Regions from separate parts of the Proteiniclasticum sp. C24MP genome, predicted to be linked through region 2. Evidence: riboswitches for the same ligand, from Rfam matches in the RefSeq annotation. Region 2 holds a riboswitch; each other region holds the start of a gene.

Region 1 (10,746 bases), on a different contig from region 2:
ATAGAGGATACATACGGATATGCTGGAACGGAGATTATAAGACGAGTTGTTGGTGATTCAAAGGTCAAAGAAGTTACATCCGTTGAAGATCCAGTGACTAGAATTCCTATGGAAAGAGCTATGATAAAAGTAGGGATTTATCTCATAAAAAATAGGTATAACTCTATTGATCTGAATGATTTGCAGAAAATCATCAATGTAGAAAAATAAATTTAGAAAGAGGTCCAAGATATGGAAAGATATGATCATGATTTAGCCTTTATGCTGCAGTATGAAAATATAGCTTGGTATGAGAACGGGAAGGTAAGAATTCTTGACAGAAGAATCTATCCAAGAGAAGTCAAGTTTGTTGAGTGCAATTCCTATCTCGAAGTCAAGCAGGCCATTGCAGACATGGTAACCCAGAGCGCAGGGCCTTATACAGCTGCAGGAATGGGAATGGCTTTGGCTGCTTATGAAACAAGGGGAAGATCCTTAGAAGAACAGTATAGCTTCATGGAAAGAGCTGCCTACGAAATTGCTAATGCTAGACCAACGACGGCAAATCGAATGGGCAAAATTACAGCAAGCTGCCTGAAGACATATAAGGAAGCTCTGACTAGCGGAAAAGATCCAATAGAAGCGGTATTTCTTCATACAGTGGAATCTTTAAATAGAAGATATTCCATCATGGAAAAAGTCGGAATCAATCTGGCAAAACGATTTCCGAAAAATGGAAGTGTACTGACGCAGTGTTTCGGAGAGACAATCATTGGGATGATGTTGAGGGCTGCTAAAAACAGCAACAATGACATTAAAATATATAATGCCGAAACAAGACCTTACCTTCAAGGTGCAAGACTGACTTCTACCTGTTGTGCACAGATGGGGTTCGATACCACAGTGCTTACAGACAATATGATTGCGTATGCCATGGAAAACAAAGGCATCGACATGTTTACATCCGCTGCTGATTCGATTGCAAGAGATGGCCATATCGCTAATAAGATTGGAACCTTTCAGATTGCGATACTAGCCAAACATTTTGGTGTTCCCTATTATGTGACAGGAATTCCTGATGTGGACAAGCTCACAAGAGATGATATTAAAATTGAAGAAAGAGATCCTAAGCAAGTGCTGAGTTGTAATGGATTGAGAAACACAATAGATGAGGTGAAAGCCATCTATCCATCTTTCGATATTACTCCGCCTCATCTAATAACGGGTATAGTTACTGATAAGGATATCTATGTTCCTAATTGCATAAATGATTACTTTGACTCAGAAATTAATGCGTTTTACTAGGAGGGATGAAATTGAAGTTATTCATACGTGCACCATTTACCAGTGAAAAAATCGAAGAATTAAGAGAACTATTTACAGAAATAGTCTATGAGCCATGGACGAAGAATGGCCAGAGATACTATGAAGATGATATGATTGAAGCACTTCGGCAGCATCAGCCTGATGTCCTTATCACGGAACTTGATAAAGTGACGGACAAGGTCCTCAGGAATTACAAGAATCTGAAGGCAGTAGGTGACTGCCGCGCGGTTCCTGCGAATATAGAGGTGGATGCCTGTACCAAGAATGGTATTCCTGTTATCTGCACCCCAGGTAGAAATGCTCAGGCGGTGGCGGAAATGTTGGTGGGGCTCCTACTTTCTTATATGAGGAACATCATTCCATCGGTAAACTGGGTGAAAAAAAAGAAATGGGTTGAAGGTACAACTCCATACCACTTATGGATGGGGAATGAATTAAGCGGGAAGACAATCGGATTTGTTGGGTTTGGTGCAGTGGGACAAGCAGCAGCAAGAATACTGGAAGCCTTTGGCTGCAAGATCACCTATTATGACCCCTTTGTAAAGATTGAGAACTCTAATTATGAGAAAAAGGAACTTGCAGATTTATTTGGTTCCTCAGACATCATTTCTCTTCATCTGCCTTCCATTCCTGAAACAGAGAAAATGATAGACCTTAACCTTATGAAATCAGTGAAGAAAAACGCCATACTGATTAATACAGCCAGAAGCTCCGTCATAGATATGGAAGCTTTAGAAACTGTAATCAAAGATGGGGTTATAAGTGGTGTAATATTGGACGTCTTAGACAATGAACCACCTTCTGATGAAGATCTGAGACTGATTAAGTATGAGAATGTCCTCATCACGCCTCACATCTGCGGCGCCACCTATGAAGTTACAGATCACCAGTCCACTATAATGACTGAAAGACTGAAGAAGTATTTCCAGGAAGGACTCAAAGAGGGTGTACTATATAACTATAGGGATCTTGGAGAAAGAGATGAAAAGTAAGAATTATCTGGTGGTCGACTCAGGAACAGGGAACTGTAAAGTGGCCTTGGTTGACGCTACAGGACATATCGTGGACGTAGAGTCCTTTGAAAATAAATACTATAAAGACTATTCCTATCCGGATGCACAATACTTCATGCCCCAAGAATGGGAAGAAAAAATTCTGTCCACCTGCAAGGGGCTTATTGCAAGGAACAGAAATACAAGGATTGATGCGGTGATATCAACTAGTGCCCGTCAAAGCATAGTGTTGTATGATGAAGATTCCCAAGCATACTATGGACTTCCGAACATAGATAATCGTGGAAAGACATGGATGGACGAAATCACCGACAGAACAGAAATCTATGACAAGACTGGTAGATGGGTGACGGAGGATTTTCCTGCAGCTAAGATGTTTGGCCTTAAGAAAAAGCAGCCTGAATTATTCAATAATATGTATAAATTCACCAGTGTCAGTGAATGGGTTGGAAGTATCTTCACAGGGAAAATATGTATTGAGCCTTCTCAGGCATGTGAAACTCAGCTTTATAATATCAACATTGGGAACTGGGATGCGTCCCTATGCCACAGTTATGAAATACCAGAGACTACGTTGCCTGAGATAATGGATGCGGGCAGTAAGCTAGGGGATGTGAAGGGGAGCGTACTAGAGTATCTGGGGTTAGAATATCAAACGATTTTCATCGTTGGAGGAGCAGATACTCAAATGGCTCTGAAGGGAATCAGCATTGAGGAAAATGAGTTTGGAATCATATCAGGCACTACATCTCCAGTCCTTACTTTGAATCGAAAGAAAATATATGATGCTGAAGAAAAGTGCTGGGTGAATTTGGATCTGGGCTCAGACCATTATGTCATAGAAACCAATCCAGGTGTGACAGGGTTGAACTATCAGAGATTGAAGAATCTCATTGCACCATCAATATCTTATGAAGAAATTGAAGAGATGTATGACAAGATGAATTCATATAAGTGCACCGTGTCTCTGACGTCTCTCGACTTTGCAAATAAACGATCTCTGGGTTCTGGAGGTATTATATTAACTTCTCCACTAAATACTATGGAGAGTATTTATGACATATTATGGGCATCCATAGCAGATATTGCATGCTCTATCTACACACAATATCTTAATCTGAATAGCATGACCAGTAATGCCAAAGACTACATCAAATGTGGTGGTGGTGGTTTCCGTTCTCGAACCTTATGTCAAATGCTGTCGGATATGACAGGAAAGAAGATAATCTTGTTTGACAGATATCAGCAGGCTACTATTATCGGGGCAATTGTCCTGGCAAACCGCTATTTCAAGGAAGAGTCAAATTTTGAATTTTTTATGTTGGAAGAATATACACCCAAAGAAGACAGCTTAGTTCAGCAATATTATAGTGAATGGATCAAGAACCGTAAATTAATTAGTGAAAGAAAATAAAAAAAGTGGAGGAAAGAAATGTTATTAGAAAACGAAAGAAATTTAATTGTAGAATATGGTAAAAAGATGAGTGCTTCAGGCTTGACATCTGGTACAAGTGGAAATATCAGTATTTATGTTCCTGAAAAAGGTATGATGGCTATCAGCCCATCTGGCATAGGATATTTCGATACCAAGCCAGAAGATGTGGTAATCATGGATCTTGATTCCAATGTCATAGATGGACATAGAAAACCCTCAAGTGAATGGGCACTTCACTCAGAAATGTACAAGAGAAAGCCGGACTGCAGATCTGTAGTGCATACACACTCCATGTACTGTACTGTTTTCGCATCTCTGCATCAGCCTCTTAGAGCTGTGCACTATGTGCTTGCGGATGCTGGAGTAGCTACAGTGCCATGTGCACCTTATAGAACATTTGGAACTGTTGAGCTGGCTCAGGTGGCAGGTGAGTACATTGGCGAAGGAAATGCGGTTCTGCTTGCAAATCATGGTATGTTGGCATGCGGTGGTTCAATAAAGAGTGCATACGGCTTAGCCAATGGACTTGAATACTGTGCAGAGCTAGAGTATCGAACTAGAGCTATTGGAAAGCCTGTAGTGCTTGATGATGAAGAGATGGCTAATATTATTGAAAGATTTAAAACTTATGGTCAAGTAAGTAGAACTGAAGGATAGCGAATCCGATTATATGGTACTTTTAGTGTGAGAATATAAAAGATATATATATATATATATATATATCGACAGTCAAAAACAATCCAGATGGCAGCCTGAGAGCTCCCTTCTGGATTGTTTTCATAGATCTGATATTTAAGTTTTCAATTCTGAAAGCTTATTCTAATTAAGTGTATTAATTAATTATTGGGAGAGGTTTGTTAACCCATGAAGATGACAGCAACACCTAGTACACCGATGAGGGCACCCATGACTTCATTGGCCTTGACCTTTTCCTTGAAGAAAATGATACTTACCGGAATGATCAGGATGGGCACGATGGCCATGAGGGTAGAAGCAATGGCCGTGGACGTGTATTTCACTGCCATAAGAGACAGAGATACACCTACCACAGGTCCGAAGATGGAACCGATGGTGATGCCTGTCATGGCATTCTTGTTCTTGAATGTGCTGAAGAAACCAGACCACTTCTTTGTTGCCGTTATGATGATGATGAATCCTAGGATTCCAGCAAAGATTCTGATTTCAGTGGCGACGAAGGGATTGAGATCTGCCACACCCACTTTGGAGAGGATGAGCCCAAGTGCCTGACCTACAGCGCCTAAGAAAGCGAAGGTGATCCCTTTGATGGGATGTCTTACAACGATCTTATGACTTCCCTTGTCTTTTCCCATGACCACGATGGCGATTCCGATGAAAGTCAGCATCATCCCTGCAATCTGGATGAAGCCCAGTTTCTCACCTAAGATGAAATAACTCATCACTGCCGTGATGGGTGGAGCCAGCGCCATGATCAGCATGGATACTCTTGCACCGATTTCAACGAAAGCCTGGAAGAGGAACATATCCCCCAGAACAAAGCCTACAAGTCCTGAAAAGAGCAGTGCCTGGAAAGCTTCCGGGGTTACATTAAGATTCCTGAAGCCGCTGGTGATAAAGAAATTAATAACTGTAATAATGACTAGAGAGACCACAAGTCTCATGAGATTCAGAACCAGAGAACCGACTTTCTTGCCTGCGTATTCAAAGGATACAGAAGATCCTACCCAGCAGAAGGCGGTAAGTATAGCAGCAATTTCGCCAATAAACATCTAACATCCATCCTGTCCTATTTTATTTTTCATTTCATTATCTTAACACAGCATCAAAGGATTTCATAGAAAATTTAAAGTTCTCTGAACTGGCGTAAAACCTGAAATTAGTTCTGAAACAGGACAGTATGACAGCAGGAAAATTCAGCCGTAAATAGAATGACAATATTTGATATGAAGAATTGGATAAATGGCAAATTCAGTGCTTTGACGAAGAAGTGAAAATTGGGTATAGTATTATGAGCTAAAAGCGCTGAAAGTACCAGAACCGGTTAAGAAATGCGCTTTTCTGAAATGATCGGAGGACCTATGAGCGTAAAGTCTAAAGAAAGAAATCAGTTATATAAGACATTTTTTAAATATGTATCCTTGAACGTCATCAGCATGATCGGATTTTCCGCCTTTATCCTGGCGGACACCTTCTTCATCGCCAACGGCATCGGAAAGGATGGTCTGGTATCCTTGAACCTTGTAATACCGGCTTATACCGTGGTCTATTCCATGAGTCTTCTGCTTGGAACTGGTGTTGGAACCGTCTACTCCATCTATCGTGGAGAAAAGAAACCGAAACGAGGAAATGAAGTGTTCACCCAGATGATGATTCTGGGCATTTTCATCGGGCTTCTCTTCACCATCATTGGGCTGCTGTTTCCTGATGAGATCGTGATGCTTTTAGGGGCAGAAGGCCATCTTGTCGAGATGTCCAGAGACTATACCTACACAGTATTCAACTTCTCCATTGCCTTCATGGTGAACAGTATTCTTGTAAGCATGGTGAGAAACGACGGACATCCAAGGCTTGCCATGATCGCCATGATGACAGGCAGTCTCAGTAACATCCTTTTGGACTACATCTTCATCTATCCCCTTGGGATGGGCATGTTCGGTGCTGCCCTTGCCACAGGCATCGCACCGATACTAAGCATTCTTGTGATGGTACCTTTCTTCATTAAGAAGAAGCACCATTTCAGGTTTGTGAAGACAGAGATGAGGCCCTTGGAAATAAGAAAGGTAGTCTCCATCGGCATTCCCACCTTCATCACAGAGCTCTCCTCAGGGCTTGTGATTCTGCTCTTCAACCTGGTGATTCTTCACTACATCGGAGAGATCGGTGTGGCAGCCTATGGCATCATCGCCAATCTGGCGCTGATTCTCATCGCAATCTTTTCTGGAGTAGGGCAGGGGATTCAGCCCATCATCAGCTTCAATCACGGTCAGGGAAATCAGGAGAATGTGAGAAGAACACTCAGACTGGGGATTCTTTTCTCAGCGGTGCTGGCGGTGCTTCTCTACAGCATATTCATCGGTAACTCCGATGAGATCATCAGGGCGTTCAACTCGGAAAACAATCTGGAGCTCCACCGCCTGGCCAAGGAAGGCATGCGGATCTATTTCACCTCCTTCCTCTTTGCCGGAATGAACATCACCATCATCTCCTATTTTTCAGCCAAGGCGAAACCGAGACCCTCCTTCATCGTTTCGCTACTCCGAGGAATACTGCTGATTCCACCGGTACTTCTCCTCTTTGCAGATGCCATGGGCATCACTGGAGTATGGATCACCATTCCACTGGTGGAGCTTCTGGCGCTACTCATCTCACTCACGCTGCTCCATATGGAAAGAAGAAAAAGAATGCAGATGCCTTTATAGGGTCTGCATTCTTTTTATGGTTCAGGAGCGCTTCATTCGTGATAAGATAGAAAGAGAATACTCTATATACTGGGGGAGAAAAATTATGAGAATACCATATGAAACCATGCTGAATGAATTCAAGAGGGTCCTCACCGACCGCGGAGTCTCTGAGGACATCGCCTTTGAAGCGGCGGAGAACTTTGCCATGACAAGCCTTGACGGAGTCTATTCCCATGGCGTCAACAGATTTCCGAGAATCGTAAGCTACATAGACCGCAAGGTCATCAATCCCAAGGCCCTGCCCGAATGCGAGATGCATTTCGGTGCCATGGAAAGATGGAACGGGAACCTGGGACTTGGAAACATCAACGCCAAGCGTGCCATGAAAAGAGCCTGCGAACTGGCTGAAGAAAACGGAATCGGGGTTGTGGCACTGAGAAACACCAATCACTGGTTAAGAGGCGGTGCATACGGATGGCAGGCCGCCGAAGAAGGATACATCGGCATCTGCTGGACCAATACCATGCCTAATATGCCTGCCTACGGCGGAAAGGACCATAAGATCGGCAATAATCCTTTCATCATGGCAGTGCCAAGAACCAGCGGGGAACATGTGGTACTGGATATGGCCATGTCCCAGTTCTCCTATGGAAAGCTGGAAGACTACAGAATGAAAGGGAAAGAACTGCCCATTCCTGGTGGATATGATCAGGCAGGGAAACTGAGTACGGATCCGAAAGTCATCGAGGAAACCAGAAGAGTTCTGCCCATCGGTTTCTGGAAAGGAAGCGGACTTTCCATCGTGCTGGATATGATTGCGACGGTTTTAGCCGGTGGCAACGCCACTCGTGATATCGCCAAGGATGACCAGAATGAGTCGGGACTGTCCCAGGTCCTCATAGCCATCGATCCGAAGAAATTCAGTACAGCAGGAGAAATCGACACCATGGTCACCCGCATTGTGGAAGACCTGAAATCATCGGAAGTGGATGAGGAAATCGGCAGGGTATCCTATCCCGGTGAATCCACCATCAAGAGAAGAAAAGAGAATCTTGAAAAAGGCATTCCCGTGCTGGAAGAAGTCTGGAACAGGATCCTTGCTCTGTAAAACCTGCTTTGAAAATCTCTGAAAAGTTTATCGGTTAAAAGGATTACATCAGGTGACAACGGGAAACAAATTAAGAGATGTATAATTATTCAACGATTATAAGCGATTCGTTTGACAATAAAACAAATTAAATGTAAGATAGCAATAATTTAATACAGCCGTGTGAAAAGAGGTCGCGTCTAGTCAAGAGTACCGTGAAAGGGAAAGGGGCTGACGCCGAAGTACATTGTACTGGGCCCTGACTGAACAAGTCAGGGACTATTTCCAGATCGTTGCCCAATGGTCTGGAAGTGCGCTTTAACATGGCAGGGCGACTGCAAGGTATATTCATGACCGTGAGCATTCGCTCACGGTCATATTTTTTTATCTGCAGGAGGACAAACCCATGAGACTATATGGAACACAGAGCATCATAAACAATCATCTTCACATCGGCGGTGTCAGTACTAAGGACCTGGCCAGAACCTATGGAACCCCCCTCTACATCATGGATGAGGAGGAAATGAGATCCAGAACCAGGCTATTCAGAGAGAATTTCATCCATGAGAGAATCGAGACGGAAGTGATCTATGCCTCCAAGGCGTTCATGACAAAAGCCATGGCAAAGCTCATAAAGGAGGAAAATCTATCGCTGGATGTGGTCTCAGGAGGAGAGCTCTTCACAGCACTTGCAGCGGGCTTCCCAGCGGAGAAGATCTTCTTTCACGGAAACAACAAATCTCTGGAAGAACTCGTCTATGCAGTGCATAGCGGCGTAGGAACCATCATTCTGGACAATGAGGACGAGGCGGAAAGACTGAGAGGGATTCTGGAAGAGAGAGAAAAGAAGCAGAGAGTGATTCTGCGGGTGAATCCCGGCATCGAAGCCCATACCCATGAATACATCAGCACCACGAAGAATGATTCGAAATTCGGTCTCAGCATCTTCAGTGCAGACACCGTGGATCTCATAAAAACCCTTGATGCGGATCCCGTCTTTGACTTTCGAGGTATCCACTGTCATATCGGATCCCAGATCTTTGAAGAGGAATCCTACTTCAAAGCTGTGGAGGAAATGCTTGGCTATGTGGGTAACCTGAAAGAGAAGGGCATAGCGATTAGGGAACTGAACCTTGGTGGAGGCTTTGGGGTCTCCTATGAGGAAAAGGATACGCCCATGGTGTATGAAAACTTCCTGAAAGCACTCCTTGAACATGTAGCAGGGATTTCAGAGCAGATGGACCTTCTGCCCCTGAAAGTGCTCATCGAGCCTGGACGTGCCATTGTGGCCAATGCGGGAACCACACTTTACGAGGTGGGTGGAACCAAAACCACCTATGGGGGAAAGAAGTACGTCTTTGTGGACGGCAGCATGGCCGATCACATCCGTACGGTTCTCTACGATGCAACCTATACAGCATGCCTGGCAGACAGGATGGAGGATCCACAAGAGGAAGTCTATACGGTGACGGGAAAAGCCTGCGAGTCCGGAGATATTCTGGTGAGAGAAGCGCATCTTCCGGTACCGGAAAAAGGAAACCTTCTGGCGGTGTTTTCCACAGGTGCCTACCACTACTCCATGGCGTCCAACTACAACCGCCTGAGAAAACCGCCGGTGATCTTCGTCAGAAGCGGAAAATCAAAGGTTGTGGTGAAGAGAGAGACCTATGAGGACCTCATAAGAAATGATCAGATGGAGGAATATTAAGCGATGAGAACAGTACTGAAATTCGGCGGATCCTCGGTGGCCGACCTTGCGAGAATGAAAAGCATCGCAGAAAAGCTTGCGAGAAGACAGATTGAGGGAGAAGAGCTGGTGGTGGTGGTCTCCGCCATGGGAAAGACCACCAATCAGCTTCTGTCCATGGCAAGGGAAGCATCGGAGAATCCGTCTAAAAGAGAAGTGGATATGATGCTGGCCACGGGAGAACAGATCTCCATAGCCCTTCTCACCATGATTCTTCAGGAGAAAGGAGTGAAGGCCGTATCCCTAACGGGATACCAGGCAGGCATTCTCACGGAAGGCATTCATACGAAGAACAAGATCAGAGACATTGATCCGAAAAACATCGAAAAATATCTGTCCGAAGGATATATCGTAGTGGTGGCGGGATTTCAGGGATTCAATGAAAGCGGCGAAATCACCACCCTGGGAAGAGGAGGATCCGATACCACAGCAGTGGCTCTGGCGGCAAAGCTTCATTGCCACTGCGAGATCTATACGGATGTGGACGGCATCTACGGAGTGGATCCGAGGCTCTATCCCAGGGCAAGGCACATGGACTCCATCACCTATGAGGAGATGAAGGAAATGGCATTTCTCGGTGCCAAGGTCATGGAACCCAGATCCGTGGACATTGCCCAGAACTACGGCGTCATCATCTATGTGGGCTCTGCCCACGAAGACAAAAGAGGAACCTATATACAGGAAGGAGAAAAAAACGTGGAAGAGAGAAGCATCACCGGTCTGTCGGTACTGGAAAACATCATGATGGTCACCATCAGTCATCTGCCGGAAAGAAGCAT
Region 2 (10,746 bases):
CGGTGGGTCCCATCTGGCAGGGTGGACATCATCAGGAGGAAGCAAAGCTTCGAAGCGCTTATGAAAGCGCGCTGAATCTCGCTCAAAGCCATGATCTGGAGTCTGTGGCCTTTCCGCTCATCTCCTCGGGCATCTATGGCTATCCCAAGGAGGAAGCACTGAGAGTGGCCAGAGAAGCCATCACGGACTTTCTGGAAGACGCCGATCTTCTGGTGTATCTGGTGATCTATGATCAGAAATCTCTGAAGATCAGCGCGGAGAGAAGATCATCCATCGAGAAGTATCTACTGGAATACTACGAGCATGAACAGAGGAGAGGTCTTCTCAAAAGAAAGAGGGAGCTTCCTGAGTACTATGCGAACAGTACTCTGGAAGTGCCTTCCATGGCCAGTGAAGCTTCCATGGAGAGCATCTCGCTGGAGGACTATTTCGAAAAACTGGAGGAGACCTTTTCGGAAAGACTCTTGAAACTCATCGACGAAAAAGGGTATACCGATGCACAGGCCTACAAGAAAGCGAACATATCAAGACAGCACTTCTCCAAAATCAGAGTGGATAAAGATTACAAGCCCAGCAAGACTACAGCCATCTCCTTTGCCATCGCTCTGGAGCTGAATCTGGACGAGACGCTGGACCTTCTGGGGCGTGCAGGATTCACCCTTTCCCATTCCAGCCAGTTCGATACCATCATCGAGTATTTCCTCGTCACGAAGAACTATGATATCTTTGAAATCAATGAAAGTCTCTTTGCCTATATGCAACAGACACTGACCTAGAGAAATGTCGCCCGGGAGGCGACCTTTTTCATTTCCGCCTCTGCTATGATTACAGCATCAAAGCGATGGAGGGAACGAAAATGAGAAAAGAAAAACGAACAGACCTGGTCATGATTCTGGACAGAAGCGGTTCCATGTCAGGACTGGAAAGAGACACCATCGGCGGCTACAATGCCATGCTGGAGGATCAGAAAAGACTGCCTGGAAAAGCATACGTCACCACGGTGCTCTTCAACCACAACGTACGGATTCTCCATGACAGGGAAGACATCCGTTTTGTGAGACCTCTGAATCATAGAGATTACCATGTATCAGGCACCACAGCACTCTATGATGCCATCGGCATCACACTGGACCATATGGAGAATCACTACAAGGAGAGGGGCAACAGGGATGACCGCGTCATGGTGGTCATCACCACTGACGGGATGGAGAACGCCAGCACGGAGTATCATCTGGCAGCCATAAAAAGCAGAATCCAAAGGCTGAAGGAGCGTTATGGTTTCGAATTCATTTTTCTGGGTGCCAACATGGATGCGGAGTATGTGGCGGAGGATTTCGGCATTCAGAGAGACCGCGCCGTGACGTATCATGCGGATGTGGAAGGGACGAAACTGAACTTTGAAACCATCAGCTGTGCGGTGGAGAACATGAGAAGAAGCAGTGCCATTCCTGATGACTGGAAAAAGAACATTGAGAAGGACCATAAGGAAAGAAAGAGAAAGGATCCGCACAGATAGACTGGATACAGATGCACATGGCATCAGAGAAAGAGAGCGTAGCGCTCTCTCTTTTTCTGTGCAGACAGAAAATGGAAAAGATCGGTTCAATATATATTTAACGATTCCGGTTAAATTAATTCAATATTTTGTCAATAAATGGTAAGATAGAAGAGTAATATGGAATAAAGTTGGGGGTTAATCAATATGACAACAGTTAAAAAGGTACTTACAGGGAATGAAGCCGTCGCAAGGGGTTTTTATGAGGCGGGAGGGCTTCTGGCTTCCAGTTATCCGGGGTCTCCCACTGTGGAGCTTCTGGAATCTGTGAAGAAGTATGAAGGTGTCTATGCGGAATTCAGCGTGAATGAAAAAGTGGCACTGGAAGTGGCTATCGGAAGCTCCTTTTATGGAGCGCGTTCCATGGTGTCCATGAAGCATGTAGGCGTCAACGTGGCCATGGACCCGCTCATGACCTTCACCCAGACACCCATGAATGGAGGATTTCTGCTTGTCACAGGAGATGATCCCGGTATGGCCAGTTCCCAGAATGAACAGGACAACCGGATCATCGGTAAGTTCGCCAATATGCCGATCTTTTTTCCTGGTAGTTCTCAGGAAGCGAAGGATTATGCCAAGCTTGCCTTTGATCTGTCCGAAGAATATGAAACACCCATGATGCTGGATATCACCTCCAGAGTCTGTCATGCCAGAGGAATCGTCACGGAAGAGCCTCGGGTGGAATATGAGCCTAAGGGCTTCACACCGGACAACTCGAAATACACCATGCTTCCACCCATCACCCATGCCAGGCAGTTTGCCATGAAGGAGAGAATAGAAGCATTTTCAAAATATGCGTATGATGCACCGGTGAATCTTCTGAAAGAAGTGGAAGGATCCAGGGTGCTTCTCATCGCATCAGGGCTCGTCTATCACAATCTCATGGAGCTTAATGTTCCCTACAGCATCTACAGACCGGGTATGATCTATCCGCTGAGTGGAGAAAGACTGAAGGAGCTCAGTGAAAAATATGATCGGATCATCGTCATTGAGGAACTGATGCCTTTTATGGAGAATGAGCTGAAGCTCATGGGCATCCCCTGCGAAGGGAAAGAGTGGTTCTCCTTCACGGGAGAGCTCAATACGGAAAATATCGAAGAGGGCCTGTTCAAGGCGGGTCTCATCACAGAAAGAAGGCTGGAACTGCTGGAAAGAAAAGAGATGGTATCAAGACCGCCCATGTTCTGTTCAGGATGTCCTCACAGACCGGTCTTTGATATTCTGAAGAAGATGAAGGTTCTTGTCATGGGCGACATCGGATGCTACTCCATGTCGGTGCTGCCGGCGTTTGAGGCATCCCACACCATGATCAGCATGGGTGCCACGGTAGGCATCACCAAAGGCATGAACAAGGTCATGCGCATGAAAGGAAACGACAAGCCTCTGGTATCTGTCATCGGTGATGGAACCTTCTTCCATTCCGGTATGACGGGGTTCGCCAATCTCATGCATCAGATGGAGGAAAATGATAATATGACATTCATCATCCTTCAGAACGGAACCACTGCCATGACCGGTGGTCAGGGCAACGGAAGTTCAGGAAAATATGATGTCAATGACGATATGCACATCGACATCCAATCCATGCTGAACACCATGGGCATCGAGAACGTGCAGTACGTGGATCAGTTTGACTACAACCTGTTCCGAGACACACTGAAGGAAGAAGTGAAGAAGAAGGGCATTTCGGTGATCATCGCCACAAGACCTTGTGCACTGAAATTCAAGATCAAGGAGCCGAATTACTATGTGGATCCGAAGATCTGCATCGGCTGCAGATCCTGCGTCAAGACCAACTGTCCGCCCATCAGGATGAAGCAGTATCCGGGCATCGATAAACTGAAATCTTCCATCGATCCCAACATGTGTGTGGGATGTAGTGTGTGCGCGCAGGTCTGTCCTGTAGGCGCCATCAAGAAATCACTGAAGGGGGAACAGAAAGAATGGATTTAAGAAGTATCATCATCGCAGGAGTAGGTGGACAGGGACTGGTCCTTGCCACAAGAATCATTTCAGAAGCCGCATTCAAAGCAGGTCTGGATGTGAAAACCAATGATGTGGTCGGGCTCTCGCAGAGAGGCGGCACAGTCTGGGGTACGGTGAAGATGGCTGAAACCGTGCATTCCCCGAACATCCTGCCAGGCGAAGCGGACATCGTGCTGGGCATGGAACCTCTGGAAGCTTTGAGATGGAGCCATGGACTGAAAGAGGGAGGGCTTGTGATTCTCAACACCAACAGAGTCTATCCTACGCCGGTGCTTCTGGAGAAGGAGAAGTACCCTGAAGAGGAAATCGAAAAACTGAAAGAGAAATTCAAGGTCATTGAAATTGATGCTCAGGCGGAAGCCAAAGCCTCAGGCAACATCAGAGCGGCAAATACCATCATCCTCGGTGTGCTTTCGAACTTTCTTGAAATCGAGGATGAAGTATGGCATGAAGTGCTCAAGGAGAATGTTCCGAAAAAGGCAGTAGAGGAAAACCTGGTCGCCTTCAGGAGGGGTAAAGCGTATGTCAGAGAGTAAAAGACTTTTCATAGGAATCGAACTGAATCAGATCCACAAGGAAAATCTGTCAGAGACCAACAAGAGAATCATGATGCATCTGAAAGAGGGACATCCTACACCAAGAGACAATTATCATATCACGCTGAGGTTCCTGGGTGAAACCAGGGAGAACAGAATTCCGGTCATAGAGGAGATCATGCAGGAAGTGGCCATGAAATCTCAGCTCTTTCTCACCTATATGGCAGAGCTTGATGAATTCAGAAAAGGAGACCGGTCCACCATCTGGATGGGGGTGAAGAGCAGGGAAAAGCTGGCGGAGATCCGTGAGCTGCTGGATGAAGAGCTGGAGAAGCTGTTCTACAAGAAAGACCCTTCGACTTATGTTCCTCATATCACACTGGTGAGAAACGGGGAATATCTGGAAAACGTGGAAGGCATCGAGGAGCTGAACCATAAGATGAAGCTTCCGAAGCTTCCGATTCTCATGGACAAACTGGTTCTGTTTGAAAGTGTGAAAGAAGGAGAGGAGCAGAAGTACATCAATATCTACGAGACTCCTCTCAATGTGAAGAGAGTGTAGGGTTCTCCTAGGATAACGGAGTAAGAACTATGAGAGGTCCTGGCTGAGATGGATGAAATCTTCTGCCGGGACTTCACATTTTCAGAAAGAGTTTTCTGAAAGTACACAGAGTATACACAGCTCCACGGCTGAGGTATGGGAAAATAAAGAGAAGAGAAACAGGAAAGGAGAGTACTTTATGGGCGTTCAGATATTCATCAATTACAACGGAGACTGCAGAGAAGCTGCAGAATACTACAGTGAGGTCTTCGAAACGAAACCTCCGGTATTCATGACCTTCGGGGAAGGCATAAGAGAAGAGGATCACAGTGTTCCGCTGGAAGCCATGAATCTCATCATGTATACGGAACTGGAGATTGAAGGAGACCGCATCATGATGTCGGATATCTTCCCGGGCATGGAATACAAGGTGGGAAACAATATGAATCTCACGGTCATCTGCAAGGATGTGGAAACTGTCACGAAGTATTTCTATCGGATGAAGGAAAATGGAACGGTGGAAATGGAACTTCAGGAAACGGAGTGGAGCCCCATCTACGGAAGCATCACCGACCAGTATGGAATCCACTGGCAGTTCAACGCTTCACCGGAAGTGGGAGAATTCAGCATAGAGTCCTGATCAGAAAGCGGATAGCACGCCTATCCGCTTTCTCTATGGGAAATATATGGAAGTATGGAAAGAATTAAGCTTTTCTTCATGTCATTCTTTCTGGAACTACGCTATAATAAGCAATATAAAAGCAGTTGAAAGAAATGAAATAATCATATTGCAAGGAAACCCTGCAGGAAGAGGTGAGCATTATTTTAGACAAGAAAACCGTAAAAAGCCTGATAACCATCATTTTTTCCGCAATTCTGTTTGCGTGGGCTTTAAAACACATTCCGTTTATCATGGACGTCTTCGGCACCGTTCTGAAACCGATGGTACCGCTGTTTATCGGTGGTGCCCTGGCCTTTGTGCTGAACATCTATGTGAAGCAGCTGGAAAGACTTTTCTCCGGGATCGGAAAGAAGAAAGTGAAAAGAGCAGTGAGCATCGTTGTGGCACTCCTGACACTGATTCTGATCCTGGCACTGGTGCTTCTCATCGTCATTCCGGAAATGGCCAGAACCTTCGACAATATCGGGAAAATGCTTCCTGATTTCTTCGAAGATGCAAAAGTATGGCTGGAAGGTATCATGGGCAGTTTCCCTATGTTTGAAGATTATCTGAACAATGTGGACCTCTCCCTTGAAAACATCGGAGAAACCCTTATGGATGTCATCATGGTGGGTGGAAACAACCTGGCGGACTTCACGGTGAGCGTTCTGACCAGACTGTTCTCAGGTGCCATGAACATTCTCCTGGGTCTCATCTTCGCCATCTACATTCTATTTGACAAGGAGAATCTGGGCAGGCAGGTGAGAAGAATTCTTTATGCGTACCTGCCAGAAAAAAGGGTGGACCAGTTTCTGGGCATCACCATCCTTGTCAGCGACATCTTCCAGAAGTTTGTCACAGGGCAGCTTACGGAAGCGGTGATTCTGGGCATGATGTTCGTGGTCTCCATGCTGATCTTCGGATTCCCTTACGCGGTGGTTGTAGGGGTACTTGTGACCCTGACAGCGATCATCCCCATTGTGGGTGCGTTCATCGCCATGGCCATCGGCTTCTTCCTGATCTTCGTGAACAGTCCTGTACAGGCCTTATGGTTCCTGGTGCTGTTCTTTGTACTGCAGCAGATAGAGGGAGATTTCATCTATCCTAAGGTTGTAGGCAATTCCATCGGGCTTCCCGCCCTCTGGGTGCTGGCGGCAGTCATGGTGGGGGGAGGACTCTACGGAATTCTTGGGATTCTTCTGGCAGTACCCATCGCATCCGTCTTCTATGTGCTCATCAAGAGAAATGTGGGTAACAGACTGGATGACAAGGATGTAGACGAACGAAAATACAAATAGCTGAAATCACAAGGAGTCCGCACTGAGCTGGACTCCTTTCTTGGGTAGTAAAAGTCAAGTGCACTGCAGTCTGATTGTTCCCGGATTCATAAAGGTTTTAAGTCGGAAATGGATGGAATCAATGATATAATAAAGAAAAACAGCTTCAGGAGAGATAACATGTATTTTATGATCATAGGGGAGCTGAGACTTCTCAAGCCCGCACAGACCAGATCTCAGGTGGAAAAAATGCTTTCGGATACACTGAAGAAAGTCAATGGAGACTATAAGGAGGTCATCGCATCGAATTTCTCGATGACCATCGGAAATGAGTTTCAGGGGCTTCTATCATCTGGGGATTCCGTCATGGAAATCATCGATGAGATCCGATTCCGCATGGATGAGGTGGAGCTTTTCTTCGGCATCGGCGTAGGTGACATCGAGACAAGGATCAGCAAGCTGAGCATCGGAATCGATGGTCCCGCCTACTGGAACGCGAGGGAAGCTCTTCTGGCGCTAAATGAGGACAATGATTACGGCAGTACGAAGATCCGCATCGAAGCAGACGAAAACAGAAATCTTGTGCGGATCATGAACGAGACCATAAGGCTCTGCGGGTATATTGAAAGCCGATGGAGAGACACCCAGAAAGAAGTGGTAAAGAAATCGGTGCTTCTTCATGGACATGACCTTTCAGTGAAGCAGATCGAACTGGCCGGGGAACTGGGACTTTCCACCCAGGCGCTGAATCAGAGAATACAAAGCAGCGGCTACTATAACTACATCCGTGCAAGGAAAGAAATATCTCTGCTTCTTGAAGCGGAGTGGGGAAAAGAGAAAAGACAGTAAAGATTGCCCTATACAGGGCAGCTTCAGAAATCATGGAAATCGGAGGTTCACTTTTGAAGAAAACACAGAGCATCGTCATCATACTTTTTCTGATTCTTTCAGCCTTCTTTCTCGTCGGCTATGAAAAGAGCGGCAGGAATGAAAACAGTGACCAGGAAAAGGCTTTTCTGGCGCAGGAAGGGCTTGATCTCTGGGTCATCTCGGACCTTCACTTCCTTTCCCCTTCCATCAATGATCAAGGCCCTTCCTTTCAGCGGTATATGGAAGTGGGGGACGGAAAGAATCTGAATGAGATCCATCGGATTACAGATGCCTTCAAAGATGAGATCATAGCTGCGAAGCCCGATGGCCTGATTGTCAGCGGCGATCTGACAAACAACGGCGAACGGGAAAGCCATCTGGATCTGGCTGCGCTCTTTCTAGAGATCGAGGATGCGGGCATAGAAGTCTATGTGACCCCGGGAAATCATGATGTGAACAATCCCTATGCAAGAGGGTTTCAGGGGGAAAAGCAGACCAGAGTAGATACCGTTTCACCGGAAGCGTTCAGGGAGATCTATAAGCAGAACGGATTTTCGCAGGCTTTTTCCGAAGATGAAAATTCCTTGAGCTATGCCGTGAAAGCGAATGAGAAAACCTGGATTCTCATGATCGACACAAACAGATACCAGAGAAATATGGAGCTTGGCTATCCGGAAGCTGGAGGGATCCTGAGCCTGGGTACCTTCACATGGATGAAGGAAGTTCTAAACAGTGCGCAGGAGGCAGGGGCTGAAGTCATCACAGTGACCCATCACAACGCGCTGATGCACAGCGGCATCGCCAGAGAAGGATATATGATCGACAACCATGAGGAGTATCTCGGCATCATCAGAAGAAGCGGTGTGAAGCTCAATCTCACAGGTCATATCCACATTCAGGACATCACGGTCAATGAGGAAATGGACCCTGTCTACGAAATCGCCACCAATGCGCTTTCCGTTTATCCTCATAAATACGGCAGAATCCGGGTGTCTGAAGAGTACGGCATCGAGTACCGGAGCAGAAAACTGGATCTCACTGAAATCATGCTGGGCAGTGCCCTGAAGGATTTCCGGTCTCTGGATGCCTATTCGAAATCCTATTTTGAAGAGAAGTCCGCGACACGGATCTATCATAGACTCCTTGAAGAGTCGAACGCCACAGAAGAGGAAGCAGGTATCATGGCAGAAGCCATCGGCATGCTGAATGTGCTCTATTTCGGGGGTGATGAAGATCAGCTCACGGAAGAAATGAGACTTCATGAGGGTTTCCGCCTTATGGGGGAAGTGGGGGACGAGAAGACGGCGTATTATATGCAGCGGATCCTGAATGAATCTGGTCCGGATGACAATATGCTCAGAATCGGTGAATGAACTTTGAGAATCTTTGAATTTCAAAGTACGTGTAAAGATTTACAGCGCAGATAATGTTCCACGATTTGTGTCAATCTCATATTTATTCAGAATTCAGGTTGACACTTTTTTCGTATTGAGATAGTATAGAGGCAACAATTTAATAGTGACCTCATCTTTGTAAGGTGAGGTAGAGGAGCGGTATTTAAGAACCATGGAGAAGCAGAGGAAGCAAAGATCCCATGGCACAGGAAATTTCGCCGAAGTGTAAAGTGGCCTCACCGCTTTATGCTGGGCTTGCAGTTAAGAGCTGCAGGACTGTCCTTATGGCTTACCCAGGTTATAAGGTTGAGCTATCTTATCAAGGGAAAGAAAGGGGTTCAAGGGTTGCATTTTAATGCCTGAGTTCGTCTCGGGTATTTTTTTATTTGTCGGAAAAACACTATTAAAACGTTAGAATGAATAATTATAAATAATAGGAAGCTGTATATGTATAATATGCAGACGAAAAGGAGAGAAACATAATGAGAAGAATCAGTATGATGATCATGGTAATCATGAGTGCGTTGGTGATAGTAACAGGATGCGGAACAAAGATCGATGCCGAAGGGGATGGCGTATTCAAGGTAGGAATGGAAGCCGGCTATGCACCGTTCAACTGGACACAGAGCGATGATGCAAGCGGCGCAGTGAAGATTGAAGGTACGGAAGAATATGCGGCTGGATATGATGTGGAGGTTGCCAAGAGGATTGCAGAAGGTCTTGGAGAAGAGCTTGTCATCGTCAAGGTCGAATGGGACGGACTGGTTCCTGCACTGAAGTCAGGCACCATCGATGCCATCATCGCCGGTATGTCTCCTACGGAAAAGAGAAAAGAATCCATTGATTTCACAGACAACTACTACATGTCCGATCTTGTCATTGTTGTGGCAAAAGACGGTGCCTATGCAGGTGCACAGAGTCTTTCCGATTTCAGCGGAGCGAAGATCACAGCGCAGCTGAACACCTTCCACTACGATGTCATCGATCAGATCGAAGGCGTACAGAAGCAGACAGCCATGGACAACTTCTCCGCCATCAGAGTGGCCCTGGAGTCCGGTGTCATTGATGCCTACGTGACAGAAAGACCGGAAGCGGTTAGTGCTTCCGCAGCCAACGACAAGTTCACTTTCATTGAACTGACAGACGGGTTTGAGACTTCCCCTGACGATACAGCCATCGCGGTCGGAATCAAGAAGGGAAATGAGACACTGGTTGAAGAAATCAACGCCATTCTAGGAGAACTCTCCGTAGAAGAGCAGCAGAGCATAATGGATCAGGCGATTCTGAATCAGCCTTCCGCAGAGTAAAATGTGATACCTGGCTTCAGCGGTGCTGAAGCCGGTTTTCCACGAGGAGGATAAAATGACACTGGAGACTATTTTTGATATAGCCGTAAGCAACTGGCCGATGTTTCTGAGAGGGGCTTTGTCCACTTTACAGATTTCCATCATCAGTACCATTCTGGGTACGATTCTGGGACTTGTCATCGGCATCATAAGAACCATACCGCAGCCGGAGAGAGGCATGAAGAAAATCTTCCTTAAGATCGTCAATGGTCTCATGTCTGTCTACATTGAAGTGTTCAGAGGGACACCTATGATTGTACAGGCCATGATCATCTACTACGGGGTAGCCAATACCTACGGCATAGATATGGACAGAACCTTCGCCGCGATTCTCATTGTAACCATCAACACCGGTGCATACATGTCTGAGATCGTAAGAGGAGGAATTCTCTCCATCGACAAGGGACAGTACGAAGCGGCTCAGTCCATCGGAATGACTCACTTTCAGACCATGATGAATGTGGTCCTGCCGCAGGTTGTCAGAAATATCCTTCCAGCCACAGGAAACGAATTCGTCATCAACATCAAGGATACTTCCGTTCTGAACGTGATTTCCGTTACAGAACTGTTCTTTGCCACA
Region 3 (10,746 bases), on a different contig from region 2:
TTGACGAGGGAGAACTTGTCATTGGCGGTTACCAGGGCATTTACTTCTGTGAATTTGATGGACCACGAAACAGAAACGTATTCGTGAAGATTATGGAAGGATAGGGAAGAGAATGAATAAATTTGAGTTTATGACATCGGATCGGATTATTTTTGAAAGAGACGGACTGGCCCGGATCGGTGCGCTTTCAAAACCCTTCGGGAAGAAAGCCCTCATCGTGACAGGAAGCAGAGGAGAAGTCGCAGAGAAGATCAGAGGCTATCTGGAGGAAGAGGGTGTGAAGTCCGCTCACTTCAAAGTGACAGATGAACCAAGCCTTGATACCACAAAAGTAGGACTGGATCTGGCAAGAGATGAAAAGTGCGACATGGTCATCGCCTGTGGAGGCGGAAGCGTCATCGACAGCGGAAAAATCATCGCCGCCATGCTGGAGAATGAAGGTGACATCTTATCCTATCTGGAAGTCATCGGAGAAGGAAAGGCCCTTTCCAATCCATCTGCACCTTGCATCGCCATACCAACCACCTCAGGAACAGGCGCAGAAGTCACAAAGAATGCAGTCATCAGCTCTTCAGAGCACAAGGTGAAGGTAAGCCTTCGAAGCTCCTATATGGTTCCTGAGCTGGTGCTGCTTGATCCGCTTCTCACGGTCTCCATGCCGAAGGGCGTTACAGCAAGCACAGGTCTTGACGCTCTGACACAGGTCATCGAGCCTTTTGTCTCCCATCTGGCCAATCCCATGACGGATGCATTCTGCAGAGATGGGATGCGGCTCGCTTCAAGGTCTCTCAGAAAAGCCTACGACCAGGGCGAGAACCTGGAAGCCAGGGAAGAAATGCTTCTGGCAAGTCTTTTCGGTGGAATTGCTCTTGCCAATGCGAAACTTGGGGTAGTCCATGGATTTGCCGGCGTCATTGGCGGCATGTATGGCATCCCTCATGGAATCGTCTGTGCAGGGCTGCTGCCTCATTCCATAGAGACCAACGTGAAGGCGCTGATGGAAAGAGAAAAGGAGAATCCAGCCATTGCCCGATACAAGGAGGCAGCTGAAATTCTGACAGGAAACAGAGACGCTTCCATTGAAGACGGGATGAAATGGGTCATGGACCTGTGTGAACATCTTTCCATACCCAAGTTCAGAGAATTCGGCATGACGGAAGAAGATTTCAGAGAAATCATTGAAAAGTCCATGAGAGCCAGCAGCATGAAAGGGAATCCCATCGTGCTGACCTATGAAGAACTTTCAGATCTTCTGAAAAAGGCATTGTAGGATCTGCATAAGAGATTCTGCATGGATATTATGGTGGAAATAGATTGCTTTCAAAGTTTCAGAGAACATAAAGATAAACAAGAGTATGAGAGGTAGTGTGCAATGAGATTGTTTTTAGAGGTACTGCGAATCCTCCTGATCTTTTTCATATCAGGAAGTTTTTACTCCATGGTTCTGAGCATCGTTTATAAGTCCATGGGTGTTTCTCGATTTGAGTGGTTAGGTGCTGTGGCTGTCCTGGTTATCCTGTTTGTGATTTACAGAAATAGATGGCAGTTTAAAGGATGGTACAAAGGGGAAGAAAAGGCAGTGTTATCTCAGAAGACTACGAGGCTGCTGCTTTCTTTCTAGCCCTCTTACTGATTCTGCCACCACTTATCCATTATTTCATCGCATAATCCCAGGCTATAGTAAGATCAGCTATAGCATAAAATAATCAGACACCAAAAGAGGTTCGTTGGAACCCCTTTTAAATTATCAGTATGCACAGTATTTTTTTATAGAACCTGAAAAGAGAAAGCAAAGTCTGGCCTTGCTTTCTCTTTTTGCTGCTTATTCCAGTCTGCCTTTGGCAGTCTGATATTCAATTTCAATACCTATAATGGAAGTGATTTCTTTCTTGCCTTTGATGTACAGCTGCCCCTGATCTATGAAATCAGGTGCGTACTTCTCTATGATCTCTTCCAGTGCGGCATCTTTTTCACTGCCTTCAATAACCTTTGCTCTGCCAAATAGAACAACGCTTCTGTATCTTGTGGAAAACTGGTTCGGGAGTGTCTCCACATCGGTGACTACAGTGAAGGAGACTTTATCGCAATTGGATATGTTTTCCATTTTCATTCCTGAAGGAGCACAGTGGAAGTAGATTTTTCCGTTATGGTAAATGTAGCTCAGGGGTGTTGCGTAAGGATAGCCATCTACTCCTGTGGTAGCCAGCACTCCATAGAGACCTTCTTTAAGAATCTCTTCAATGTGTTCTTCGGGTAAGGTTCTGTTTTTGCGTCTTGGTTCACGAAACATAGGCATCTCCTTATAAATCAAATTTTATTCTCAAGGCCGATCAGCTGGATGGTAGATCAGCTGCACAACACCAGATGGATAAGTATTCACTTTCTTTAAAAGAAGATTCCTCCTGCTGGTAACGGTGAAAAGCGGTTTTCCCTCTCCCAGAAGTACAGGATGAACGGAGAGTCTGTATTCATCGACGAGATTGTTCTCCATGAAGGTGGTGATGAGATCAGAGCCTCCATAGAGCCAGATGTCCTTTCCCTGCTGCGCTTTAATCTTCTCTACTTCATCCGTCAGATGCTCCGACAACACCGTGAAATCGGGCGTGGACGCAAGGGTTCTTGAAAAAACGTACTTCTCCATGCTGCTGATGCGTGCAAGCATTTCTCTGTCTTCCATGGTGATATCATCATCAGACAGTAATTCTTTCCATAATTCGTAGCTCTTTCGTCCGAAGAAAATTGTATTGACCTGATCCAGAAAACTGTTGAAATCCATCTCCGGTTCCATGATGCACCAGTCGATTTCCCCATGTGTTCCCTCGATGAATCCATCAAGAGTTACAGCCAGATCCAGCAGAATTCTTCTCTTTCCTGACACTTCGTAACACCCCCTTTTTTGTCAGTATATCAGCTGAAGTCCCATAGAGCAATGAAACCTGTCAAGAAACAGAGTACATCTCTTCGGAAGGACAGAAGCATGAATATGCGTTTAGTCTTAATAATATGGAGATATTCTGCATAAATAGTAACGGTTTAGTAAAGTGAACATGTCAATAGTAAAAAAATATGACAATTTATTATCTGGATGTTGATTTATTAAACGATTACAGAGTATAATAGATACGATAACGCACATAATCATCGTTTCTAAATAGAGGAGCGACCAGAAGGTAATGGTAATGATATGAAACCCTTCTTTTACCATGAATAGCTGGCCGCCGAAGGAATGCAGCAAAAGGGTTTTTCTGCAGATCCTGGTGAAAAGGCACAAAGCCTATCACTGTCATGTAGGTATACATGGAGCGCTATTTATGTTTTTAAAACATAAAGGTGCTCTTTTTTGTTGTGCTTTTTTGAAGGATGATGCAGTGGAGGATAAGGGGGAAAGAATAATGGAAGCAATGATCAGGTTAAGAATGAGTGCCCATGATGCGCATTATGGGGGAGGTCTTGTGGATGGAGCCAGAATGCTGATGCTTTTCGGAGACGTGGCTACGGAGCTTCTCATAAGGAGAGATGGGGATGAAGGGCTCTTCAGGGCTTATGAGGAAGTGGAGTTTCTGGCACCTGTCTACGCCGGGGACTATATAGAGGCAGTGGGGAGAATCATCAAGGAAGGAAAGACTTCCAGAAAAATGGAATTTGAAGCGAGAAAAGTCATCGTTCCAAGAGGAGACCTTAGCGAGTCCGCCTGTGATGTGCTGAAGGAACCCATCGTCGTATGCAGGGCAGTGGGAACCTGTGTCGTCCCGCTCGAAAAGCAGAGAGGAGAATCGGAATAATGGAGAAACTCATTATCACCGCAGCCATCTGCGGAGCGGAAGTGACGAAGGAACATAACCCCAATGTACCCTATACTATTGAGGAAATCAGAAACGAGGCGAAAAAGGCTTATGATGCAGGTGCATCCGTCATTCATCTTCACGTCCGTGAAGATGATGGAACGCCGACACAGAGCAAGGAGAGATATGCAGCCTGCATGAAGGAAATCAGAGAAGTGTGCCCGGATGTGATCATTCAGCCCAGTACCGGTGGTGCTGTAGGCATGAGTGCAGACGAGAGGCTTCAGCCGCTGGAGCTTTCGCCTGAGATGGCGACCCTTGACTGTGGAACCCTGAATTTCGGAGGGGATGAGATCTTCGTCAATACGGAAAACATGATCATCGAATTCGCAAAAAGAATGAAAGATCGAAGCATCAAGCCGGAATGTGAAGTCTTTGATAAAAGCATGATCGATATGGCCGTGAGACTCATGAAAAAAGGTCACATCGAATCACCCATGCATTTCAATCTGGTCATGGGGGTCAATGGCGGGATCTCAGGAGAACCAAGAGACCTCATCTATCTTTCCGAATCGCTCCCTGAGGGAAGCACCTTCACGGTTTCGGGCATCGGCAGAGTGCAGCTTCCGCTGAGCACCATGGCGATTCTTCTGGGAGGCCATGTGAGAGTGGGATTTGAAGATAATATTTATCTAAAGAAAGGCCAGCTGGCGGAGTCCAATGCAGACTTTGTGAAAAGAGTGGTGGAGCTTTCAGGCATTCTTGGAAGAGAAGTGGCTACACCTCATGAAGCAAGACAGATACTGGGCATCAGTAAATAACTACCATTTGGAGGAAGTGACGATGAAGAAAACAGGATGCAGATATGGCACCCATCGGGTCATAAGCCCGGAAGGAGTTCTGCCACAGGCGGCACTTAAAATTGATAATGATATGGACATCTATGACAATGAGATTCTGGTGGATGTCATTGCGCTGAATATCGATTCTGCAAGTTTCACGCAGATCGAAGAAGAAGCGGGACATGATACGGAGAAAATCGGCAGAAAGATCATGGAAATCGTAGAGGATCGAGGGAAGATGCAGAACCCCGTCACCGGTTCCGGTGGCATGCTCATCGGCGTCGTAGAAGAGATCGGGGATGCGCTGAAAGATAAGATCGATCTTAAGGCAGGAGACAGGATTGCCACACTGGTATCACTGTCCCTGACACCGCTTAAGATCGAGAAGATAAAGGACATCAAAAAAGACATCGACCGTGTGGAAGTGGAAGCGAAAGCCATTCTCTTTGAATCAGGAATCTATGCGAAGCTCCCGAAGGACATGAATGAGAATCTGGCACTTGCAGCACTGGATGTGGCAGGAGCACCTGCCCAGGTGGCGAAAATGGTGAAGCCTGGAGACAGTGTTCTGATTCTGGGAGCAACTGGGAAATCAGGGATGATGTGTGCCTATGAGGCCATGAAGAGAGTAGGACCCACAGGAAATGTAGTGGCAACGGACCTTCGAGAGGAAGCGTTGGAGCTGCTTCTTAAGAACCGATTCTGTCACAAGGCCTTCTCAGGAGATGCGAGAAAACCAGTGGAGGTCATGAACAGGGCACTGGAGATGAATGGAGGAAGAGAATATGACATTGCCATCAATGTGGTGAATGTGCAGAACACGGAAATGAGCACCATTCTGCCCGTAAGAGACGGAGGAATCGTCTATTTCTTCTCCATGGCCACCAGCTTCACCAAGGCTGCGTTAGGGGCAGAAGGGGTAGGGAAAGATGTGACGATGATAGTAGGAAACGGCTACACCAAAGGTCATGCTGAAATCACTCTGGAGGAGCTGAGAGAGTCAGAAGCCCTGAGAAAAATTTTTGAAGAACTCTATGTATAGAAAGGAAGTATGTGATGAACAGATTTGCAGAGAATAACAGGAAAGAAATGTTTCCGGATGTGCCAGATGAGAAATGGAACAGCTGGCTGTGGCAGGTACAGAATCGAATTGAAACAGTAGAGGATCTTAAGAAATATCTCCCTCTCACAATAGAAGAAGAAGCAGGAGCAAGGAAAGCCACGAAATCCCTTAGAATGGCGATTACGCCATACTACCTGACACTTATGGATAAGGAGAACCACAGGGATCCGGTAAGACTTCAGGCAGTTCCTTCCGCCATGGAGATCATGACGTCCAATGCGGATCTCATGGATCCCCTGCATGAAGATGAAGATTCTCCGGTGCCTGGTCTTACTCACAGATATCCGGATCGTGTGCTGCTTCTCATTACAGATCAGTGCTCCATGTACTGCAGACACTGTACGAGAAGACGCTTTGCCGGACAGACAGACAGTCCCATGAGCAACGACAGAATCGATAAGGCCATCGACTATATCAGAAATACACCAGGCATCCGTGATGTGCTTCTTTCGGGCGGAGATGCTCTGCTCATGAGTGATGCAAGACTGGAAGCCATCATCAGGAAGCTGCGTGCCATTCCTCATGTGGAGATCATAAGAATCGGCAGTAGAGTGCCTGTGGTCATGCCTCAGAGAATCACCGAGGATCTTGTGAATATGCTGAAGAAGTATCATCCCATCTGGGTGAACACCCACTTCAACCATCCTTCGGAAATCACCGAAGAATCCAAAGCCGCCTGCGAAAGAATGGCCAATGCCGGAATTCCTCTTGGGAACCAGTCTGTTCTTCTCAAGGGAATCAATGACTGTGTCCATGTGATGAAGGAGCTTGTCCATGGCCTTGTGAGAATCAGAGTAAGACCTTATTACATCTATCAGTGCGATCTTTCCATGGGGCTGGAACACTTCAGAACTCCCGTATCCAAGGGGATCGAAATCATTGAAGGGCTTCGTGGACATACGTCAGGATTCAGTGTACCGACCTTTGTGGTGGATGCACCAGGCGGTGGCGGAAAGATTCCTGTCATGCCGAACTATGTGATCAGTCAGGGCACTCATAAGGTCATTCTCAGAAATTTTGAAGGGGTCATCACTACCTATACGGAACCGGACTCCTATGAAGAAACCTGTCAGTGTGAAGTATGCCAGGGAAAGAGAAAAGTGGAGAATATAGGCATATCCTCCCTTCTTGAGGGCGATGCCATCAACATCGGAAATTCCGAAGTACTCCGCAAGGCCAGATCGTAAATGAAAGGGCTGTTTCGTTTATCTTCTCTGGCCATTATGGGGATGGGAAAGAATACGGGGAAAACATCTTTTCTGAATCTCATCATCGAAGAAGCCCGGGTGCATCACAAAGAGAAGGTGCTGGCTCTGACTTCCATCGGACGGGATGGGGAAGAAAGAGACCTGGTCACAAAAGGAGACAAGCCGAAAATCTATATCAGCGAAGGAACACTTATAGCAACTTCGGAGGAGCTCTTATCCAGGTGTGATGTGACAAAGGAAATCATGGAGAGTACCCGCATATTCAGTGCACTGGGAAGAATCATCATCTTTCGTGCTCTCTCTGACGGATTTGTGGAAATAGCCGGGCCTTCAAGGAGCAGCGATCTTCTTGAAATAGAGAAGAGCATGAGAAGGATTGAAGAGCACTGTCTGTTCATCGTGGATGGTGCATTGTCCCGCATGTCTTTTTCCACGCGAACCGAAGGAGCGGTGCTCTGCACTGGCGTGAGTGTCAGTCAGAGTCAGGATAAGATTCTGGAGAAAACGAGAAATGCTTTGAAATCTCTGACCCTTCCTGTAACGAAGCATTCGCTTCCGAAGGAAGCTGGAAGAGCCTTTGTGAAAAACGGAAACTGGGAGAGAGTGCAGGGGGAGCTGGCGCTTTCTCTGGGGAAGGAGATACGTAAAGTGCTTTCGAATGATACGGAAGCCATCTACATAAAAGGAGCAGCTACAGATCAGCTGTTCACAGAGCTTCTGGCGGATGAGCATTTCAGAAACCGGGATTTCATACTTGCAGATGGAACAAGCTTACTGATCAGTCCTGAAATGATGAGCAGGCTTTCTAGAAGAAAGATTTCTCTGCAGGTGGTGGAGGAGATCAGAGTGGAAGAAATCATCGTCAATCCCTACGATCAGGGCGGTTTTGAAGTGGATATTGAAAAACTCATAGGAAGGATTCAGAAGGAAACGGAGATTCCGGTGAAGAGTCTTCGTGTATGGAAGGAGGGAAAATGATGCATTTCAGCAGGAAAGAGAAGCAGGACATGGGCCTGAAATTCGTCATGGACCTGATCAGGACCGGAAGCCCTTACGGAAAAGAACATAAGAGCAAACTGTCCTTTTATGGAAAGGACAAGGAAGAAGCCCTTCAAAGAGAGCTTGAAAGAACCAGAGATCTGAGAGACAGACTGCCTTCCCTCAGAGAATCGGCGGAGGAGCTCTTTCTCCTTCTGCATGAGCTTAGGGATATCCGAAACACCGTTTTGGCGGTAGAGGAAGGACTGGTACTGAGCGAGCTGGATCTCTTTGAGATCAAGTATTTTCTGAAAAGAATGCACAGGATTGAAGAAATCCGATCTTTCCTCCTCAGTCAGGAGCTGAAGCTGGAGAGGCTGGATGTGATTGCAGATCTGCTTGATCCAGCTGGAACAGGGTTAAACACATTCTACATCTATGACGAGTATGATGAGGAGTTAAGGGTCATCAGACGGGATAAGAAAGAGATTGAGAAAATGATCCGTTCCCTCAGAACTCCGGAAGAGAAAAATGAGCTGCTTGTCATGAGAAGAAAAATCGTGGCAAAAGAAGAAGTGAGAGAGTATGAAGTGAGAAGAGAGCTTTCGGATCAGCTGAAGCCCTATGCGCGGATACTGCTGCGCAATATGGATATCATCGGGGAGCTGGACTTTCTTCTGGCAAAAGCGGTGCTTTCTGAAAAGTTCGTTACCACCCTGCCTGTAGTAGGTGACTTGCCTTCCATCCATATGGTGGAAGGATATCATCCTTATTTCGCGGAACTTCTCAAAGGAAGAGGCCGGGAGTTTGTCCCCGTCTCACTGGAAGTGAGAAGAGGAAGTACGGTGATCACCGGTGCCAATATGGGGGGCAAGAGCATCAGTCTGAAGACCCTGTTTCTCAATGTGGTGCTGGTCCAGCTGGGTATTCTGCCCTTTGCAAGTAAAATGGAGACTCCGGTTCTTGGCAGCATGCATCTTCTTTCCGTGGATCGGGAGAATCCCGACCAGGGACTATCCTCCTTTGGGGGAGAAGTGGTGAAGATCACAGAAGTCATGGAAGGAATGAATGAGATGCCCTCATTACTGGTTCTGGATGAACCGGCCAGGGGCACCAATCCTGTGGAAGGCATGGCCATAGTAGGCGGACTGCTTAACTTTTTCAGAGACCGGCAGCATTTTCTTCTCGTCGCCACCCATTACGACATCAAGAGCCTCACGGGGATTCACAGGTATCAGGTGCGAGGTCTTAGAGAGGTTAATCTGGATGATCATATCAGTCAGGAAAAGGAAGACCGCCAGAAACAGGTTGCCTATCTGTCGGACCTCATGGACTATACACTGGAAAAATGGGATGGAACGCCTATTGTGGGAGATGCAGTGAAAATAGGCGAATTTCTGGGGTTCCAGGAAGACCTCACTGCTGAAATAAAGAAATTACTGGAATAAGGGGAAAACAAATGAGCAAAATCAGATTGGATATAAATAAGGTGGACACGGCAAGAAACCATGCCCGCGCCATTGCGGAAGAGACACAGAGATTTGTGGATCTACATACCACCGTTGCGGTGGAAAGAACGGTTCTTCGGCTTCTGGGCGTTGATGGAGTGAATGAGGAAGGCGTACCGCTGCCGAATATCGTGGTGGATCACCTGAAGGAAAAGGGAGCACTGGAAAACGGTGCCGCCTTTTACATGGGCAATGCCATGGTGGCGCTTTCGCTGTCACCTCAGGAAATAGCGGAGGAAATCGCGCAAGAGAGACTGGATCTTACGAAGCTTCCGGTTCATGACCGCTTTGAAGTGGAAATGAAAGTGGAAGATGTGGCCAGAGAAACGGTGGAGAAGATCAAAGGTAATCGAAAGGATAGAGAAGCCAAGCTTGAAGAGTTCGGAGATAAGAGCGGACCGTACCTTTATGTCATTGTGGCCACCGGTAACATCTATGCGGATATTGTTCAGGCTAAAGCCGCTGCAAAGCAGGGAGCAGATATCATTGCCGTCATAAGAACCACGGGTCAGTCTCTTCTTGACTATGTGCCCTACGGAGCGACTACCGAAGGATTCGGAGGCACCATGGCCACCCAGGAGAATTTCAGACTCATGAGAGAAGCGCTGGACGAAACAGGGGATGAGCTTGGCAGATACATCCGGCTCTGCAACTACTGCTCTGGCCTCTGCATGCCTGAAATAGCGGCCATGGGTGCGGTGGAAAGGCTGGACGTGATGCTGAACGATGCCCTATACGGCATTCTCTTCAGAGACATCAACATGAAAAGAACGCTCATCGACCAGTACTTCTCAAGAGCCATCAACGGCTATGCAGGGGTCATCATCAATACGGGAGAAGACAATTACCTGACCACAGCTGATGCCTACGAGGAAGCCCATACGGTCCTGGCTTCCCAGTTCATCAATGAGCAGTTTGCGCTCATGGCGGGACTTCCGGAAGAGCAGATGGGTCTGGGTCATGCCTTTGAGATGGATCCGGAAATGAAGAACGGATTCCTTTATGAGCTTGCACAGGCGCAGATGGCCAGGGAAATCTTCCCCAAGGCACCACTGAAATACATGCCTCCGACAAAGTTCATGACGGGCGACATCTTCAAAGGGCAGGTGCAGAATGCGCTTTTCAACATGGTGACCATCATGACAGGGCAGAAGCTCCATCTTCTGGGCATGATGACAGAAGCCATTCACACACCATTCTTATCTGACCGCGCTGTGGCCATCGAGAATGCATCCTATATTTTCAATACCATGGAGGATTTCGGAAACGAGATCGAGTTCAGACAGGGCGGCATCATTGAAAAAA

Evidence for each region. Region 2 has a riboswitch for lysine ahead of ACHAL6_RS09025 (transporter substrate-binding domain-containing protein). Riboswitches for the same ligand answer to the same signal wherever they lie in the genome.
Region 1: it holds a riboswitch for lysine, as region 2 does, so the genes downstream of both, lysA (diaminopimelate decarboxylase) here and ACHAL6_RS09025 (transporter substrate-binding domain-containing protein) in region 2, are expected to answer to the same signal.
Region 3: it holds a riboswitch for lysine, as region 2 does, so the genes downstream of both, ACHAL6_RS13520 (hotdog domain-containing protein) here and ACHAL6_RS09025 (transporter substrate-binding domain-containing protein) in region 2, are expected to answer to the same signal.

What each region holds. Positions count from the first base shown of each region.
Region 1 is NZ_JBINJW010000001.1:353,965-364,710, reverse strand. Features, by position in the region: gene mtnK (S-methyl-5-thioribose kinase) at 1-210, shown strand, start outside; gene ACHAL6_RS01815 (S-methyl-5-thioribose-1-phosphate isomerase) at 232-1,284, shown strand; gene ACHAL6_RS01810 (2-hydroxyacid dehydrogenase) at 1,296-2,297, shown strand; gene ACHAL6_RS01805 (FGGY-family carbohydrate kinase) at 2,287-3,732, shown strand; gene ACHAL6_RS01800 (L-fuculose-phosphate aldolase) at 3,751-4,410, shown strand; gene ACHAL6_RS01795 (DMT family transporter) at 4,611-5,501, opposite strand; gene ACHAL6_RS01790 (MATE family efflux transporter) at 5,811-7,151, shown strand; gene yiaK (3-dehydro-L-gulonate 2-dehydrogenase) at 7,237-8,241, shown strand; lysine riboswitch at 8,401-8,547, shown strand; gene lysA (diaminopimelate decarboxylase) at 8,627-9,928, shown strand; gene ACHAL6_RS01775 (aspartate kinase) at 9,932-10,746, shown strand, end outside.
Region 2 is NZ_JBINJW010000011.1:4,290-15,035, reverse strand. Features, by position in the region: gene ACHAL6_RS09070 (macro domain-containing protein) at 1-776, shown strand, start outside; gene ACHAL6_RS09065 (VWA domain-containing protein) at 857-1,516, shown strand; gene ACHAL6_RS09060 (thiamine pyrophosphate-dependent enzyme) at 1,703-3,508, shown strand; gene ACHAL6_RS09055 (indolepyruvate oxidoreductase subunit beta) at 3,499-4,077, shown strand; gene thpR (RNA 2',3'-cyclic phosphodiesterase) at 4,064-4,639, shown strand; gene ACHAL6_RS09045 (VOC family protein) at 4,818-5,258, shown strand; gene ACHAL6_RS09040 (AI-2E family transporter) at 5,432-6,577, shown strand; gene ACHAL6_RS09035 (SatD family protein) at 6,737-7,405, shown strand; gene ACHAL6_RS09030 (metallophosphoesterase) at 7,459-8,799, shown strand; lysine riboswitch at 8,962-9,142, shown strand; gene ACHAL6_RS09025 (transporter substrate-binding domain-containing protein) at 9,300-10,127, shown strand; gene ACHAL6_RS09020 (amino acid ABC transporter permease) at 10,183-10,746, shown strand, end outside.
Region 3 is NZ_JBINJW010000027.1:21,354-32,099, reverse strand. Features, by position in the region: gene ACHAL6_RS13545 (secondary thiamine-phosphate synthase enzyme YjbQ) at 1-104, shown strand, start outside; gene ACHAL6_RS13540 (iron-containing alcohol dehydrogenase) at 113-1,270, shown strand; gene ACHAL6_RS13535 (hypothetical protein) at 1,373-1,621, shown strand; gene ACHAL6_RS13530 (pyridoxamine 5'-phosphate oxidase family protein) at 1,823-2,290, opposite strand; gene ACHAL6_RS13525 (dihydrofolate reductase family protein) at 2,321-2,878, opposite strand; lysine riboswitch at 3,145-3,316, shown strand; gene ACHAL6_RS13520 (hotdog domain-containing protein) at 3,393-3,782, shown strand; gene ACHAL6_RS13515 (3-keto-5-aminohexanoate cleavage protein) at 3,782-4,603, shown strand; gene ACHAL6_RS13510 (L-erythro-3,5-diaminohexanoate dehydrogenase) at 4,626-5,666, shown strand; gene ablA (lysine 2,3-aminomutase) at 5,681-6,934, shown strand; gene ACHAL6_RS13500 (hypothetical protein) at 6,977-7,933, shown strand; gene ACHAL6_RS13495 (hypothetical protein) at 7,930-9,381, shown strand; gene ACHAL6_RS13490 (lysine 5,6-aminomutase subunit alpha) at 9,393-10,746, shown strand, end outside.